DNA from 2 places in the Rathayibacter festucae DSM 15932 genome. Region 1 is predicted to be linked to the other one. Evidence: predicted binding sites of a transcription regulator. Region 1 holds the regulator's gene; the other holds the start of a gene.

Region 1 (8,681 bases):
GGCGCGCCAGTTCCTCATCGACAACCCGGACATCGCGGCGGAGATCGAGAAGCGCATCCTGATCAAGCTCGGCGTCGTCGCCGACCCGAACGCCGTGGTCGACGCCGCCCCGGTCGCGATCGAGACGAAGCAGCCGGTCCGCGAGACCAAGCCGCCCGTCCGCAAGGGCGCGTAGCCCGTGGGGGAGAAGGCTGCGGAGGGGGCACAGGGTCGGCCCGTGGCCTTCCTCCCCTGGGTCAAGGACGACGGGGCGGCCGCCGAGGTGGTCGAGCCCGCTGTCGACGCGATCGCAGAGCTCTCGGCGCACGTCGCGCGTCGGGACGCGGCGCCCTCGAGGGCTCCGGGCCGGTCGTCCCGATCGGACGACTCCGCGGCGGACGTCGCAGAGGACGACTCCCCGGAGGAGGACTCCTTCGCGGAGGATCTCCCCGAGGAGCCCGACCCCGAGCAGATCGCCGACCGCATCGTCCGCGGCCTGTCGCGGAAGAGCCTCTCGGTCGCCGAGGTCGAGGCGCGCCTCTACACCGAGGGCGTCGCCGAGAAGGACGCGATCGACATCCTCGAGCGCTTCACCCGCTTCGGCTATCTCGACGACTACAAGATGGCGGAGTCGCTGGTGATCCAGCTGCGCGAGCGCAAGAAGCTCGGTCGCTCGTCGATCATGCAGGAGCTGCGCGCCCGCAAGCTCGACCCGGATGCGATCGCGACGGCGCTGGACGAGTTCGACGGCGACGACGAGTACCGCACCGCGATGGAGCTCGCGCGCAAGCGCCTGCCGAGCCTGCGGTCGCTCTCCGATGAGGTCGCCGAGCGCCGCCTCTCCGGGTTCCTCGCTCGTCGCGGCTACGCCGGCGCACTGGTGCAGCGCGTCGTCCGCGAGACGGTGCGCAAGCCCGGCTCGAGCGTCCGCTTCCGCTGAACGACCGCGCCGCCCGGTCGCCGAGAGGCGGCCGGAGCGGCGCGTAGAATCGCACACCATGAGCACGCTCGGTCCGGTGACCTCCCCCCTCGTCGATGCGCGGCCGAGGACCTACGAGGTCCGCACCTTCGGCTGCCAGATGAACGTCCACGACTCCGAGCGGCTGAGCGGCTCGCTCGAGGCGGCCGGCTACGTCTCGGCCGACGGCGCCGAGGCCGACATCGTCGTCATCAACACCTGCGCCGTCCGCGAGAACGCGGATAACAAGCTCTACGGCAACCTCGGCCACCTCGCCTCGGTGAAGCGCCGGCACGAGGGCATGCAGATCGCCGTCGGCGGCTGCCTCGCGCAGAAGGACAAGAACGTCATCCTCGAGAAGGCTCCGTGGGTCGACGTCGTCTTCGGGACGCACAACATGGGGGCGCTGCCGAGACTGCTCGAGCGGGCCCGGCACAACGACGAGGCCCAACTCGAGATCCTCGAGTCGCTCGACGTCTTCCCCTCGACGCTGCCGACCAAGCGCGACTCGACCTACAGCGGCTGGGTCTCCATCTCCGTCGGCTGCAACAACACCTGCACCTTCTGCATCGTCCCCGCACTGCGCGGCAAGGAGAAGGACCGCCGTCCCGGCGACGTGCTCGCCGAGATCCAGGCACTCGTCGACGACGGTGCGATCGAGGTCACCCTCCTCGGCCAGAACGTGAACTCCTACGGTGTCGAGTTCGGTGACCGGCAGGCGTTCTCGAAGCTGCTCCGTGCCGCGGGCACGATCGACGGGCTCGAGCGGATCCGCTTCACCAGCCCGCACCCGGCCGCCTTCACCGACGACGTCATCGACGCGATGGCCGAGACGCCGGCCGTCATGCCGCAGCTGCACATGCCGCTGCAGTCCGGCTCCGACCGCATCCTCAAGGCGATGCGCCGCTCCTACCGCTCCGAGCGCTTCCTCGGGATCCTCGACCGCGTCCGCGACCGGATCCCGCACGCGGCGATCAGCACCGACATCATCGTCGGCTTCCCCGGCGAGACCGAGGCCGACTTCCAGGAGACCCTGCGCGTGGTCGAGGCGGCCCGCTTCGCCTCCGCCTTCACCTTCCAGTACTCCATCCGCCCGGGGACGCCCGCGGCGACGCTGCCCGACCAGATCCCGAAGGCCGTCGTCCAGGAGCGCTTCGAGCGCCTGGCCGCGCTGCAGGACTCGATCAGCGAGAGCGAGAACCGCACGGTCGTCGGGCGCCGGGTCGAGGTGCTCGTCGCGACCGGCGAAGGCCGCCGCGACAGCGAGACGCACCGACTCAGCGGCCGCGCCGAGGACAGCCGCCTCGTCCACTTCGACGTCCCGGCCGGCTCCGAGCAGCCGCGCCCCGGCGACGTCGTCAGCGTCGAGGTCACCCGCGCCGCGCCCTTCTACCTGATCGCCGGCTCGATCGACGGTGCTCCGCTGCAGGTCCGCCGCACCCGCGCCGGCGACGCCTGGGACCGCGCGCAGACGGAGTCCTGCGGCGTCCCCGCCGCGCCGGACACCACGGGAGCACCGAGGGTCTCGCTCGGCCTGCCCTCGCTCCGCCTCCGCCCGATCACGCCGGCCGCGCCGGAGACGCTGACCACGCCGATCTACGACGCCCTCGATGGCGAGCGCTGAGCGGGCGGCGCCCGCCCTCCTCACCGTCGTCGGCGCCACGGGCACCGGCAAGTCCGACCTCTCGCTCGCCCTCGCCGCCGCGATCCGCGCGTCCGGCGGTGCGGCCGAGGTCGTCAACGCCGACGCGATGCAGCTCTACCGCGGCATGGACATCGGGACCGCGAAGCTCCCGCAGGAGGAACGCCAGGGCGTGCCGCACCACCTGCTCGACGTCCTCGAGGTCACCGAGGACGCCTCCGTCGCCCGGTACCAGCGTGAGGCCCGCGCCGTGATCGACGACGTCCTGGCGCGCGGCGCGACCCCGATCCTCGTCGGCGGCTCCGGCCTCTACGTCTCGAGCGTGATCTTCGAGTTCTCCTTCGCCGGCACCGATCCCGCGGTCCGGCGGTCCCTCGAGGAGACGGCCGAGCGCGAGGGGTCCGCGGTGCTCTTCGAGCGGCTCCGCGCCGTCGACGCCGAGGTCGCCGCGCGGATCGGCCCGCACAACGTCCGACGGATCGTGCGCGCTCTCGAGATCACCGAGCTCACCGGCTCGCCGAACAGCGCGCTGATGTCGGACACCCCCGTCCCGTGGCGCCCGAGCACGGTCCTCGCGCTGTCCGCACCGCGGGACGTCCTCGTCGAGCGGCTCGACCGCCGGGTCGAGCGGATGTGGGCGGGCGGCATGCTCGACGAGGTCGAGCGCCTCGTGCCGCTCGGCATCGAGCGGGGCGTCACCGCCAGCCGGGCCATCGGCTACGCCCAGGCGCTCGCGCAGCGCTCGGGCGAGCTGACCCAGGAGGAGGCGATCGCCTCCACCCAGGCGCTCACCCGCCGCTACGCCCGCCGGCAGAACAGCTGGTTCCGCCGCTACCAGGCGGCGCGCTGGCTCCCGTTCGACGCTCCTGACCTCCTCGAGCAGGCGCTCGCCCTCGCCCAGGTCGGGGCTCCAGCGCCTCGCTAGGCTGAGCGCCATGACGATCGAGCTGCACTTCACCAAGGGCCAGGGCACCGGCAACGACTTCGTGCTCTTCAGCGACCCGGACGGTGAGGTGGACCTCTCGCCCGCGCAGATCGCGATGATCTGCGACCGGCACTTCGGCGTCGGCGCCGACGGCATCATCCGCGCGGTCCGCTCCCGCGCCCTCGCCGACGGCGCGGCCGCCCTCGAGCAGGAGCCCGAGGCGGAGTGGTTCATGGACTACCGCAACGCCGATGGCTCGATCGCCGAGATGTGCGGCAACGGCATCCGCGTCTACGCGGCGTTCCTGCTCGCCGGCGGTCTCGCGACCCTCGAGCAGGGCGACACCCTCCCCATCGGCACGCGCGCCGGGGTCCGCGACGTCACCCGCAGCGGTGCCGGCTTCCAGGTCGACCTCGGCCGCTGGGAGCTGGCCGGCGGCGAGCCGCTCGTCCGGGCCAAGGAGCTGAAGGTGCCGCGTCCCGGTCTCGGGCTCGACCTCGGCAACCCGCACATCGTCGTCGCGCTGAGCAACGACGAGGAGCTGGACGAGGCCGACCTCAGCTACATCCCGCAGATCGAGCCGGAGCCGGCCGACGGGGCGAACGTCGAGTTCGTCGTGCCGGGCGAGCCGCTGGTGCACGACGGCATCGGCCGGATCCGGATGCGCGTCCACGAGCGCGGCAGCGGCGAGACGCTCAGCTGCGGCACGGGCGCCGCCGCGGCGGCCCTCGCCGTGCGCTACTGGGCCGGAGCGCGCGCTCCGCAGTCCTGGCGCGTGGAGGTCCCCGGCGGCACGCTGGGCGTGACGATGTTCCCGACCGAGGAGGGCGAGCACGTCGGCCTGTCCGGCCCGGCCGACCTCGTCTACACCGGCACGATCCGGATCGACTAGCTCGGGATCGACCGGCTGGGCACCGATCCGTTCCGGCGAGCGCGGCCGATTCCCGCGATCAGGCGGTGCGCGTGGTGCGGATGACGCGGAAGCCCTTGGCGGAGGAGATCCGGTCGACCTCGAGCCGGCCCTCGAACGTCTCGGTCAGCCAGGTCAGCAGCGAGTCGGCGCCGAGATTGCGCTGGACGACGAGCCATGCCTCCGCTTCCGGCTCGAGGCGCGGCAGCCAGCGCTCGAGCAGTGCGTGCAGCTCGGCCTTGCCGACCCGGATCGGCGGGTTCGACCAGACGGCGGCGAAGCGGACGTCCTCGGGAACATCCTCGGGCAGCACGGCGTTGACATTGGAGACACCGAGTTCTGCGCAGTTGCGGCGGACGAGCTCGAGCGCCCGCTGGTTGACGTCGACCGCCCACACCCGGGCGTCGGGGGAGCCGAGCGCCAGGGCGAGCGAGATCGGTCCCCAGCCGCAGCCGAGATCCAGGAGGTCCCCGCTCGCGGGGGCGTCGGGGACCGCGTCCAGCAGGACCCGGGTGCCGAGATCGACGTGGCCGGGGCTGAACACCCCGCCGGCGGTCGTGACCTCGAGGTCGCGGCCGGCGATCCGGGCGCTGATCCTGCGGGGTCGGAGGTCGCCGTCGGGAGTGCTGGTGAAGTAGTGCTCGGCGGCCATGAGAAGTGAACTTATCAACAGCTGAGGAGTTAGTGTTATCCGGATGACGGAAGACCTGAACGAGACCGACACGACCGAGGCCGTGGACGTCGTCTCGCGGGTCCTGGCGAACGCGCAGTCGCGCTCGTCGGGATATTCGCGGTTCGTCGCGGGCGGAGCCCAGGCGCTGCAGAGCGCCGGAGGCGACGTCGAGCGCGACGCCGAGCAGACCAGCGACGGCGATCAGTTCGATCGCGAGGACCGGCAGGCGCTGCGGCGCGTGGCCGGCCTCTCCACCGAGCTCGAGGACGTCACCGAGGTCGAGTACCGCCAGCTGCGCCTCGAGAACGTGGTGCTGATCGGCGTGTACTCGCAGGGCTCGATCGAGGACGCGGAGAACTCGCTGCACGAGCTCGCCGCCCTGGCCGAGACCGCGGGAGCGACCGTCCTGGACGGTCTGCTGCAGCGCCGGCCGCACCCCGATCCGAGCACCTACCTGGGCAAGGGCAAGGCGGAGGAGCTCGCCGGGCTCGTCGCCGCCCTCGGCGCCGACACGGTCGTCGCCGACACCGAGCTGGCTCCGAGCCAGCGCCGCTCGCTGGAGGACGTGGTGAAGGTCAAGGTCATCGACCGCACGGCCGTCATCCTCGACATCTTCAGCCAGCACGCCACGAGCCGCGAGGGCAAGGCGCAGGTCGAGCTCGCGCAGCTCGAGTACCTGCTGCCGCGCCTGCGCGGCTGGGGCGAGTCGATGTCCCGCCAGGCCGGTGGCCAGGTCGGCGCCGGCGCCGGCATGGGCTCGCGTGGTCCGGGTGAGACGAAGATCGAGCTCGACCGCCGCCGCATCCACACCCGCATGGCGCGCCTGCGCAAGCAGATCACCGCGATGAAGCCCGCCCGGGAGGCGAAGCGCGCCAACCGCAAGCGCAACGCGGTGCCGTCGGTCGCCATCGCCGGCTACACCAACGCCGGCAAGTCCAGCCTGCTCAACCGGATGACGCACGCGGGCGTGCTCGTCGAGAACTCGCTCTTCGCGACACTCGACGCGACGATCCGCAAGTCCGAGACCCCGGACGGGCGCGGCTACACGCTCGCCGACACCGTCGGCTTCGTGCGCGCCCTGCCGCACCAGCTGGTGGAGGCGTTCCGCTCGACCCTGGAGGAGGTCGCCGACTCGGACATCATCGTCCACGTCGTCGACGCCTCGCACCCGGACCCCGCGGGGCAGATCGCGACCGTCCGGGACGTCATCGGCGAGGTGGGTGCACGGAGCATCCCCGAGATCATCGCGTTCAACAAGTCCGATCTCGTCGACGAGGGCCAGCGGCTCGTGCTGCGCGGTCTCGCCCCCGGCGCCGTCTTCGTGTCGGCGCGCACCGGCGAGGGGATGGACGAGCTCCAGGCGAAGATCGCCGAGATCCTGCCGGAGCCGCAGATCGAGATCGACCTGCTCGTGCCGTACGACCGCGGCGACGTGGTCTCCTCGCTGCACCGCAACGGCCGGATCCTCTCGACGCAGTACGTCGAGGGCGGCACGCACGTCCACGCGCTCGTGCACGAGGACCTCGCCGGCTCGCTCGGCGAGTTCGCGGCTCCCGTCGCCGCCGTCGAGGTGTAGCGGCGGGGCCGTCACCTGCGCTCGAAGCGCCCGCGACCACGGATCACCTCCGCGGTCGCGGGCGCTTCGTCGTCACGCTGCGCGAGCTGCTCGCCGTGCCTCCCGGTGAATGCAGGAGGGGCGGACGGCTCGATGCCGTCCGCCCCTCCTGCGCGTGTGCGCCGCCGCGTCAGACGGAGCGGAGCACCGCGACGATCTTGCCGAGGACCTCGGCCTCGTCGCCGAGGATCGGCTCGAAGTTGGAGTTGCGGGGGAGCAGCCAGGTGTGGCCGTCGCGCTGGCGGAGGACCTTGACGGTCGCCTCGCCGTCGAGCATCGCGGCGACGATCTCGCCGTTCTCCGCGGTGCGCTGCGAGCGGACGACGACCCAGTCGCCGTCGCAGATGGCGGCGTCGATCATCGACTCGCCGACCACCTTGAGCATGAAGAGCTCGCCCTTGCCGACCAGCTGGCGGGGGAGCGGGAAGACCTCGTCGATCTGCTGGTCCGCCATGATCGGCACGCCCGCCGCGATCCGGCCCACCAGCGGCACCATCGCCGCGTCGGCGACCGTCGCCGTCGACTCGAACGAGCCGTCGTCCTCGGTCGAGCTCGGCACGTCGATGAGGATCTCGAGCGCCCGGGGGCGGTTGGGATCGCGGCGCAGATACCCGCTCAGCTCGAGCTGGTTGAGCTGGTGGGTCACGCTGGAGAGCGAGGCGAGGCCGACGGCGTCGCCGATCTCCCGCATGCTCGGCGGATAGCCGCGGCTGGACACCGAGCGCTGGATGGCGTCGAGGATCGCGAGCTGCTTCGCGCTGAGATTCTTCCGGCGGCGGCCCGCCGCGGGCTTCGCCGCCGCCTTCGCCTTCGGCGCCGGAGTCGTCGTCCTGGCCGCCTTCGCCCCGGCCGTCTGCGCGTCGCTCACGATCGTCCCTCTCTCGGTGCGCACGCCGCGTGCGCGCCCTCTCCGTCCGCGTCGAGCACCGATGTCGGTGGTCGCTGCTGTACTGACTGCGGACTCTCGAAACTGTATCCGGCGGGGGTCCGCGTTCGAAACATTCGTTCGAGTGTGTCGCGCGATTCAGCAATGGATGCGACGCGACCGGGTCTTGCCCGGCGCGGTATTCGAAGATATATTCGGAACAGAGGTTCGGACCGGGTCCTCCCGGCCGAGGCCCCGGCCCGAACCCCTGCTGAAAGGAGCGATCACCATGACCGCACAGCCCTCCACCATCGCGCAGCACCAGCCCTCCGCGCAGCACGTCACCCCTGCCGAGCAGCCCGGTGCGCGCACCCGCCTGCGCCTGACCCGTCGTGGTCGCGCCGTCCTCGCGACGCTCGGCGCCCTGCCCCTCGTCGCGGGCGCCTTCGTCTTCGGACTCAACGGCGGCGGAGCCGTCGCCTCGGGCGAGAGCGCCGACGTTGAGTTCCAGTACGTCACCGTCCGCGCCGGCGAGTCCCTCTGGTCCCTCGCGGAGGAGCTCGCACCGGACTCCGACCCGCGCGACGTCGTCTACGACATCCAGTCGCTCAACCAGCTGGCGAACGCCGGCCTCGAGCCCGGGCAGCGCCTCGCGATCCCGGCGCAGTACGACCTCGCGGACTGATCGAGCGCACCGAGTGCCCCGGTACCATTCCGGGGTGACGACTCTCGACGATCTCCCCCTCCGCGACGACCTGCGCGGTCAGCAGCCCTACGGCGCTCCGCAAGCCGTCGTGCCCGTGGCCCTCAACGTCAACGAGAACACCCACCCGGTCCCTGACGACGTCATCGCCGACATCGTCGAGCGGGTGTCCGTCGCCCTCCGCACGGTGAACCGCTACCCCGATCGCGAGTTCCGGGAGCTGCGCGACTCCCTGGCCGGCTACCTCGGCCACGGTCTGACCGCCGACTCGATCTGGGCTGCCAACGGCTCGAACGAGGTCCTCCAGCACGTCCTGCAGGCCTTCGGCGGCCCCGGCCGCTCACTGCTCGGCTTCTCGCCGACCTACTCGATGTACTCGATCCTCGCCTCCGGCAGCGGCACGCGCTGGGT
Region 2 (8,681 bases), 390 kb from region 1:
ACCCCCTGCCCCCGTCGCACCCGCGCCGGTCCGCGCTCGCGAGCGGCCCGAGCCGGCCCCCGCCCGGTCACCCGCACCACCCGCTCGGCCACGGCCGACGGCCGCCAGCGCTACGGCGAGGCGGTGGTGCGCGAGATCCTCGGCGCCCAGTTCATCGAGGAGCAGCCGCACGTCCCGCGCGGTCCCCGGGTGACCGGCGCATGACCGCCGCCCCGCTCCTCGCTCCCGCTCTCCTCACCACTGAACCCGCATCCCGAGAGGAGGCGACCGCATGTACGAAGGCATCGTCCAGGAGCTGATCGACGAGCTCGGCCGGCTCCCCGGCATCGGCCCGAAGTCGGCCCAGCGCATCGCGTTCCACATCCTGCAGACCGAGACCTTCGACGTGACGCGCCTCGCCGAGATCCTGCTGGAGCTGCGCAACCGCGTGCACTTCTGCGACATCTGCGGCAACGTCGCGGAGGAGGCCACCTGCGGCATCTGCCGCGACCCGCGCCGCAGCCGCGCCGTCATCTGCGTGGTCGAGGAGGCGAAGGACGTCCCCGCCATCGAGCGCACCCGCGAGTTCCGCGGCCTGTACCACGTGCTCGGCGGCGCGATCAGCCCGATCGACGGCATCGGCCCCGACCAGCTCCGCATCCGCCAGCTGCTGCAGCGCCTGGCCGACGGCGAGGTCCAGGAGGTCATCATCGCGACCGACCCCAACCTCGAGGGCGAGGCCACCGCGACCTACCTCTCTCGCATGCTGAGCACCCTCGGCATCCGCATTACCCGCCTCGCCTCCGGCCTCCCCGTCGGCGGCGACCTCGAGTACGCCGACGAGATCACCCTCGGCCGCGCCTTCGAGGGCCGCCGCCTCGTCGAGAACTGACGCGGACCCGCCCCTCCCTTCTCCACCTCCGGCTCGCGGACTCACCTCCGGCTCGTGGTTTCGGTCGGTTCCGGCGTGCCGGGCCTGTTTCCGCGTGCCAGACGTCTCCGGATCGGACCTCCGGCTCGCGCAATCACCTTCGGCTCGTCGAATCCGCCCGTTCCCGCGTGCCGGAGCCGGTTCCGCGTGCCGGACGCGCCCCGCCGTGCTCGGAGGACACCCGCACAGTCGCCGCCGCAACATGACCCCTCGCGCATGCGCCCGCCGGTAGACTCCTGCGTCGGGTCGCCACGGCCCGAGCCACTGACCCGGGAGTAGCGCGTGAGCCTGATCGTCCAGAAGTTCGGCGGGTCCTCCGTCGCCGACGCGGAGAGCATCAAGCGGGTCGCGAAGCGCATCGTCGCGACGAAGCAGGCGGGCAACGACGTGGTCGTCGCCGTCTCCGCGATGGGCGACACCACCGACGACCTGCTCGAGCTGGCGCACCAGGTCACGCCGATCCCGGCGCCGCGCGAGCTCGACATGCTGCTCTCCTCCGGCGAGCGGATCTCGATGGCGCTGCTCGCCATGGCGATCAAGAGCATGGGCTACGACGCCCGCTCCTTCACCGGCAGCCAGGCCGGCATGATCACCGACGCCCAGCACGGCGCCGCCCGCATCGTCGACATCACCCCGGTCCGCCTGCGCGCCGCGCTCGATGAGAACGCGGTCGTCATCGTCGCCGGCTTCCAGGGCTTCAACCGCGACACCAAGGACATCACCACGCTCGGCCGCGGCGGCTCGGACACCACCGCCGTCGCGCTCGCCGCCGGCCTCGGCGCCGACACCTGCGAGATCTACACCGACGTCGACGGCGTCTTCACCGCCGACCCGCGGGTGGTCAAGAAGGCCCGCAAGCTCGACCGCATCTCCAGCGAGGAGATGCTCGAGCTCGCCGCCGCCGGCGCGAAGGTCCTGCACATCCGCGCCGTCGAGTTCGCCCGCCGCCACGGCGTCACCCTGCACGTGCGCTCGTCGTTCAGCCCCAACGAGGGCACCATCGTCTACAACGCCGTGCCCGGCGAGGACGCCCCCGGAAGCACCGAGAAGAATGGACAGCCCGTGGAAGAGCCGATCATCGCCGGAGTCGCCGCCGATCTCAACGAGGCCAAGATCACCGTCGTCGGCGTGCCCGACATCCCGGGCAAGGCCGCGCAGATCTTCACGATCGTCGCCAAGACCGGCTCGAACATCGACATGATCGTGCAGAACGTCTCCGCCGCCGCGACCGGCCGCACCGACATCTCCTTCACGCTGCCCAAGGCCGACGGCCAGACCGTCCTCACGGCGCTCAACGCCGAGAAGGACGAGGTCGGCTTCGAGTCGCTGCAGTACGACGACCAGATCGCCAAGCTCGCGCTCGTCGGCGCCGGCATGCGCACCAACGCGGGCGTCTCGGCCAAGCTGTTCCGCTCGCTCTACGAGGCGGGGATCAACATCGAGATGATCTCCACGAGCGAGATCCGCATCTCGGTCGTGACCCGCGCCGACACGGTGAACGACGCCCTCCGCGTCGTGCACACCGCCTTCGGCCTCGACGCCGAGGACGAGGCCGTCGTCTACGCCGGCACCGGGCGCTGACCGCCGAACGCCCTCGCGATCCCGCCGATCGCATACTCCGGCCCCGTCGACTCCGCCGTCGTTCGGTACCGTCTCCGGGGAGCCCGCCCCGGCCCTCCCGCCAGCACCCCTTCGTGCCGCTCCTCCCGCGAGCGGCCCACGGACGAAAGAGCCCAGCATGAGCAGCACCCCCCTCCACGTCGGAGTCGTCGGCGCCACCGGCCAGGTCGGCACCGTCATGCGCCGCCTCCTCGAGGAGCGCGACTTCCCGATCGCGTCGATCCGCTTCTTCGCGACCGCCCGCTCGGCCGGCACGACCCTGCCGTTCCGCGGCGAGGACATCGTCGTCGAGGACACCGAGACCGCCGATCCCTCGGGCCTCGACATCGCGCTCTTCTCGGCCGGAGCGACGGGGTCGCGCGCGCAGGCGCCCCGCTTCGCCGCCGCGGGCGCCCTGGTCATCGACAACTCCAGCGCCTGGCGGATGGACCCCGAGGTCCCGCTGGTCGTCAGCGAGGTGAACCCGCACGCGATCGAGCAGGCCGTGAAGGGCATCATCGCGAACCCCAACTGCACCACGATGGCCGCGATGCCGATCCTCAAGGTCCTCGACCATGAGGCCGGGCTCACCCGCCTCATCGTCAGCACCTACCAGGCCGTCTCGGGCAGCGGGCTCGCCGGAGCGAACGAGCTGGCCGGCCAGGTCCGCGCCGCCGTCGCCGACGAGCACCTGCTCGACCTCGTGCACGACGGCTCGGCGGTCGCCTTCCCGGCGCCGGACAAGTACGTCGCGCCGATCGCCTTCGACGTCATCCCCTTCGCCGGCAGCCTCGTCGAGGACGGCCTGAACGAGACCGACGAGGAGAAGAAGCTCCGCAACGAGAGCCGCAAGATCCTCGAGCTCCCCGGCCTGCTGGTCTCGGGGACCTGCGTGCGCGTGCCGGTCTTCACCGGCCACTCGCTCTCGGTCAACGTCGAGTTCTCCGCGCCGCTCAGCCCCGAGCGTGCCCGCGAGCTGCTCGCCGACGCCCCCGGAGTCGCGCTGCGCGAGGTGCCGACGCCGCTCGAGGCCGCCGGCAGCGACCCGAGCTACGTCGGCCGCATCCGCGCCGACGAGGGAGCCCCCGAGGGCCGCGGCCTCGCCCTCTTCATCAGCAACGACAACCTCCGCAAGGGCGCGGCGCTCAACGCCGTGCAGATCGCCGAGCTGATCGCGGCGAAGCAGCCCGTCGCCTGACCCGGCGGAGCGCCATGCCGGTCGAGTAGCCGCGGAGCGGCGTATCGAGACCCACGCCTTCAGGACGGTGGCTTCCGGCCGCCGTCTCTCCGACGGTGGATCTCGATACGCCCTCTGCGAGGGCTACTCGATCAGCATGGGGCGCCCGCCTGCGCGCCGCGGCACCTGCATGGGGTGCGCCCCCGCGCGCCGCGGCACCTGCAGGGGGTGCTCCCGCCTGCGCGCCGCGGCACCTGCATGGGGTCCGCCCGCCTGCGCGCCGCGGCGGTTGCATGGGGTGCGCCCGCCTGCGCGCCGCGGTGGTTGCATGCTGGTCGAGTAGCCGCGCAGCGGCGTATCGAGACCCACGTGTCCGAGCAGCGGCCGCCGCCGCCGCCCCACGACGGGAAAAGCCGTCAATTTGATGGGCGAGCGACCCCCCGGCCCGCCTCCCGCCCGGCGCCCGACGGTAAACTCGACTCTCGTGAACTCCTCGGAACCGGTCGACGTCGCCCTCATCGGTGGGGGCATCATGAGTGCCACCCTCGGTGCACTCCTCACCAAGCTCCAGCCCGACTGGACCATCGCCGCGTACGAGCGCCTCGGCGACGTGGCGCAGGAGTCGTCGAACCCCTGGAACAACGCGGGCACGGGCCACGCCGCCCTCTGCGAGCTGAACTACATGCCCGAGGCGGCCGACGGCTCCGTCGACCCCGCCAAGGCGATCCAGATCAACGAGCAGTTCCAGATCTCGCGGCAGTTCTGGTCGAGCCTGGTCGAGGCCGGCGACATCCGCGAGCCCTCGAGCTTCATCAACTCCGCTCCGCACATGACCTTCGTGCACGGCGAGGCCAACGTCGAGTACCTCCGGAAGCGCTACGAGGCGCTGAAGGACCAGCCGCTCTTCGCCGGCATGGAGTTCACCGAGAGCACGAAGACCATCCACGAGTGGGCGCCGCTGCTGATGGAGCAGCGCCCCGCCGGCGGTGGACCCTACGCCGCGACGCGCATCCCGGCCGGCACCGACGTCGACTTCGGCGCGCTCACCCACCAGCTCTTCGACCACGTCGTCGCGCACGGCGGCACGCTCGACACCGGCCACGAGGTCACCGGCATCACCCGGCAGAAGGACGGCACCTGGCGCCTGGACCTCAAGCAGAAGGTCGGCGGCACGCCCAAGAAGGTCGTCGCCCGCTTCGTCTTCGTCGGCGCCGGCGGCGGTGCGCTGCACCTGCTGCAGAAGTCCGGCATCCCCGAGATCAAGGGCTTCGGCGGCTTCCCCATCTCGGGGCAGTTCCTCCGGACCGACAACCCGGCGATCGTCGCCCGGCACCAGGCGAAGGTCTACGGCAAGGCCGCCGTCGGCGCCCCGCCGATGTCGGTCCCGCACCTCGACACCCGCGTCGTCGACGGCCAGGCCTCGCTGCTGTTCGGCCCGTACGCCGGCTTCACCCCCAAGTTCCTCAAGCGCGGCTCGTGGCTCGACCTGCCGCTGTCGATCCGCCCGCACAACATCGGCCCGATGCTCGCCGTCGCCCGCGACAACCTCGACCTGATGAAGTACCTGCTCGGCGAGGTGCTGGCCGGCCGCGACAAGAAGATGAAGGCGCTGCGGGAGTTCCTGCCCACCGCCCGCTCCGAGGACTGGTACCTGATCACCGCCGGCCAGCGCGTCCAGGTGATGAAGAAGGACGAGAAGAAGGGCGGCGTGCTGCAGTTCGGCACCGAGGTCATCACCGGCGCGGACGGCACGATCGCCGGCCTGCTCGGCGCCTCGCCCGGCGCCTCGACGGCCGTGCCGATCATGCTCGACATCGTCAAACGCTGCTTCCCCGACCGGATGAAGGCCTGGGAGCCGCGGATCCGCTCGCTCGTCCCCAGCTACGGCTCGACTCTCAACGACGCCCCGGAGACGGCCGAGCGCACCGTCGCCGCCACCTCCGAGGCGCTCGCGCTCCGCGCCTCCGTCTGAGCACCGAGGGCGCGAAGCCGCATGCTGATCGAGTAGCCCGCGCAGCGGGCGTATCGAGATCCGCCATCGTCAGAAGAAGGGTCTGCAGACCCGACCGGCTGGGGACGGCGGGTCTCGATACGCCGCTTCGCGGCTACTCGACCAACATGCGTCCACCGGAAACGTTCGAACACATGTTCTAATGGACGCATGAGGTGGAGCGGACAGGCGATCGGCGCGGCGGACGAGGCCGCGCTCCCGGGCCTGGTGAAGCTCACCGAGCTGGTCCGCACCGTCCGCACCCCCGAGTTCGACGGCATCACCTTCTACGAGGTGCTCGCCAAGTCGGCGCTGAACCGGGTGCACTCCTCGTCGAAGATGCCGTTCGGCTGGACGATCAACCCGATGCGCGGCTGCACCCACGCCTGCACCTACTGCTTCGCCCGGCCCACCCACGAGTACCTCGAGTTCGACGGCGGGCGCGACTTCGACTCGCAGATCGTCGTGAAGGTGAACGTCGCCGAGGTGCTCACCCGGGAGCTCGCCCGGCCGAGCTGGGAGCGGCACCCCGTCGCGCTCGGCACCAACACCGACCCGTACCAGCGGGCGGAGGGCCGCTACCGGCTGATGCCCGGCATCATCGCCGCGCTGGCCGCCTCCGGCACCCCGATCTCGATCCTGACCAAGGGCTCGCTGCTCCGGCGCGACCTGCCGCTGCTGCGCGAGGCGGCCGAGCACGTGCCCGTCGACCTCGGCGTCTCGATCGCCGTGTTCGACGAGGATCTGCAGCGCTCGATCGAGCCCGGCGCTCCGTCGGCCGCGGCCCGGCTGGCGACCGTCACGGCCGCCCGCGAGGCGGGCTTCGAGTGCTCGGTCTTCCTGATGCCGATCCTGCCGTTCCTCACCGACACCCGCGCCCACCTCGACGCCTCGCTCCGCGCCTGCCGCGAGGCGGGGGCGAGCACGATCATGTACTCGACCCTCTACCTCAAGCCCGGGGTCAAGGAGTGGTTCCTGCAGTGGCTCGCGCAGGAGCACCCCGAGCTGCTCGACCGCTACCGCTCCCTCTATCCCGGGCGCTCCGCCTACGCGCCCGCCGAGTACCGCCGCTGGCTGTCCGCGCGGATCCGCCCGCTGATGCGCGACCACCGGCTGGAGGAGGGGGAGGCCGACCCGGCGACCGGCTCGATGCGCTCCTCCGCGCTCGGGCCGACCGCGCGCGGCGCCTCGGCGCTGCCCTCGCTCGGCGTGCTGCGGACCCTGGGCGGCGAGCACGGCCGCCCGCAGGACGGCGACGAGCCGGCCCGGCACCTCGGTCTCCGCGGCGGCGGTCTGATCCTCCGCGAGCTGGGCGAGGACGGCGCCTCGATGCTGCCCGGCGTGGGCCAGCCGACGCTGTTCTGAGAGGGCCGCGGAGGCGATCCGGCCCCGCGGCTAGGATCGTCGCATGCTCCCTCGCCCCGGTGAGCCGACGTCCGGCTCCTCCGCCCGGGCCGCCGAGTCCCGGTCCGTCGAGGCCCGGTCCGCCGAGACCCCCTCCGCCGACGGCGGCCCGCGACCGGTCCGGCTCGGCATCCTCGACGACCACGAGCTGCTCCTGGACAGCATGAGCAGCTGGATCGCCGCCAACGCCCCGGACTTCGAGCTCGTCGTCAGCGCCGGCACCTGGATGGAGCTGGTCACCAGCACGGTGTTCCCGACGCAGGTCGTCCTGATGGACTTCGAGCTGAGCGAGCCGATCTCGATCGAGGCGCGGATCCGCACCTGCCGTGCCGCGGGCGCGACCGTGATCGTCCTCGCCGAGCGCGAGGACGACGAGATCCGCGAGCGCTCGCTGCGGGCCGGCGCCGCCAGGCATCTCACGAAGGCGCAGTCGATGCAGGACGTGATGGAGGCGGCGCGCTCGGCCATGGCCATGCGCTCCACCGCGGGGTCCGCCTCGCAGTGGCGCCCGCTGCCGATCGGGGTGGCCGCGCAGCAGCGTCCGCGCCTGAGTGCGGGGGAGCTCGAGGCGCTGCGCCACTACGTCGCCGGCGCCAGCACTCCCGAGGTCGCCGCGAGAATGAACGTCCAGTTCGAGACGGCGAAGACCTATCTGCGCCGCGTCCGGCAGAAGTACGCCAAGATCGGCCGCCCGGCCAGCCGGCGCGCCGACCTGATTCGGCGGGCGGCGGAGGACGGCCTCCTCGAGTGACCGGCACGACCGCGGCCGGCACGACGATCACCACGACCATCACGACCACGACCACGACCACGAGGACCGCGCCGGGCGCGGTCCGCGGGCACCGCCCGCCCACGAGCAGAGACAGGACCTGATGGCGAAGCTCTACTTCCGCTACGGCGCGATGAACAGCGGCAAGAGCACCTCGCTCCTGCAGGCCGCGCACAACTACGAGGAGCGCGGGCACCGGGTGCTGCTCGCGAAGCCGGCCGTCGACACCAAGGGCGACGAGCTCATCGTGTCCCGCCTCGGCGTGACCCGTCCGGTGGACATCCTGTTCGAGCCCGACGGCGATCCGGTCGCCGTCTTCTCCGCCGCGCGCGCCCGCGTGCTCGCCGAGACGGCTCGCGACGTCAGCGCGCTGCTCGTCGACGAGGCGCAGTTCCTGCCCGAGTCGCACGTCGACGATCTGCTCCGGATCGCAATCCTCGAGAACGTCCCCGTCCTCGCCTACGGCATCCGGACCGACTTCCGGACCGCCGCGTTCCCCGGAAGCAGGCGGCTTCTCGAGATCGCGCACAGCCTCGAGGAGCTCAAGACGATCTGCCGCTGCGGGCGGAAGGCGATCTTCAACGGCCGGGTGGTCGACGGCCGATTCGTCTTCGACGGCGACCAGGTCGCCATCGACGGGGCCGAGGTCACCTACGAGTCGCTCTGCGGCTCGTGCTACCTGCAGGAGAGCCGCGGCCGACTGCGCGGCTAGCAGTGTCGAGCAGTGCTCATCAGGCGTGACCCGAATGAAACAGGGAAGTGGGTAGCCTTGCGGGCGTGACATCACCGGAAACGCACGCAGGCCTTCCGACGCAGCACGCGAGACCGGGGG

What was found. Region 1 encodes LexA, which represses DNA repair genes until DNA is damaged. Its sites were predicted from a motif close to TCGAACANNTGTTCGA; they were not measured.
Region 2: C1I64_RS11430 (Rv2578c family radical SAM protein) is a predicted target of LexA. The motif match lies at 5,824-5,839, and genes of this name have one in related genera.

Annotation. Positions count from the first base shown of each region.
Region 1 covers NZ_CP028137.1:2,067,119-2,075,799, reverse strand. The annotation lists gene recA (recombinase RecA) at 1-175, shown strand, start outside; gene C1I64_RS09720 (regulatory protein RecX) at 218-919, shown strand; gene miaB (tRNA (N6-isopentenyl adenosine(37)-C2)-methylthiotransferase MiaB) at 978-2,561, shown strand; gene miaA (tRNA (adenosine(37)-N6)-dimethylallyltransferase MiaA) at 2,548-3,504, shown strand; gene dapF (diaminopimelate epimerase) at 3,515-4,396, shown strand; gene C1I64_RS09700 (class I SAM-dependent methyltransferase) at 4,455-5,066, opposite strand; gene hflX (GTPase HflX) at 5,110-6,663, shown strand; gene lexA (transcriptional repressor LexA) at 6,833-7,444, opposite strand; gene C1I64_RS09685 (LysM peptidoglycan-binding domain-containing protein) at 7,857-8,252, shown strand; gene C1I64_RS09680 (histidinol-phosphate transaminase) at 8,287-8,681, shown strand, end outside.
Region 2 covers NZ_CP028137.1:2,461,539-2,470,219, reverse strand. The annotation lists gene C1I64_RS11455 (DNA polymerase III subunit gamma and tau) at 1-193, shown strand, start outside; gene recR (recombination mediator RecR) at 272-871, shown strand; gene C1I64_RS11445 (aspartate kinase) at 1,193-2,491, shown strand; gene C1I64_RS11440 (aspartate-semialdehyde dehydrogenase) at 2,649-3,707, shown strand; gene C1I64_RS11435 (malate:quinone oxidoreductase) at 4,111-5,658, shown strand; gene C1I64_RS11430 (Rv2578c family radical SAM protein) at 5,848-7,041, shown strand; gene C1I64_RS11425 (response regulator transcription factor) at 7,085-7,831, shown strand; gene C1I64_RS20770 (hypothetical protein) at 7,828-7,953, shown strand; gene C1I64_RS11420 (thymidine kinase) at 7,953-8,561, shown strand.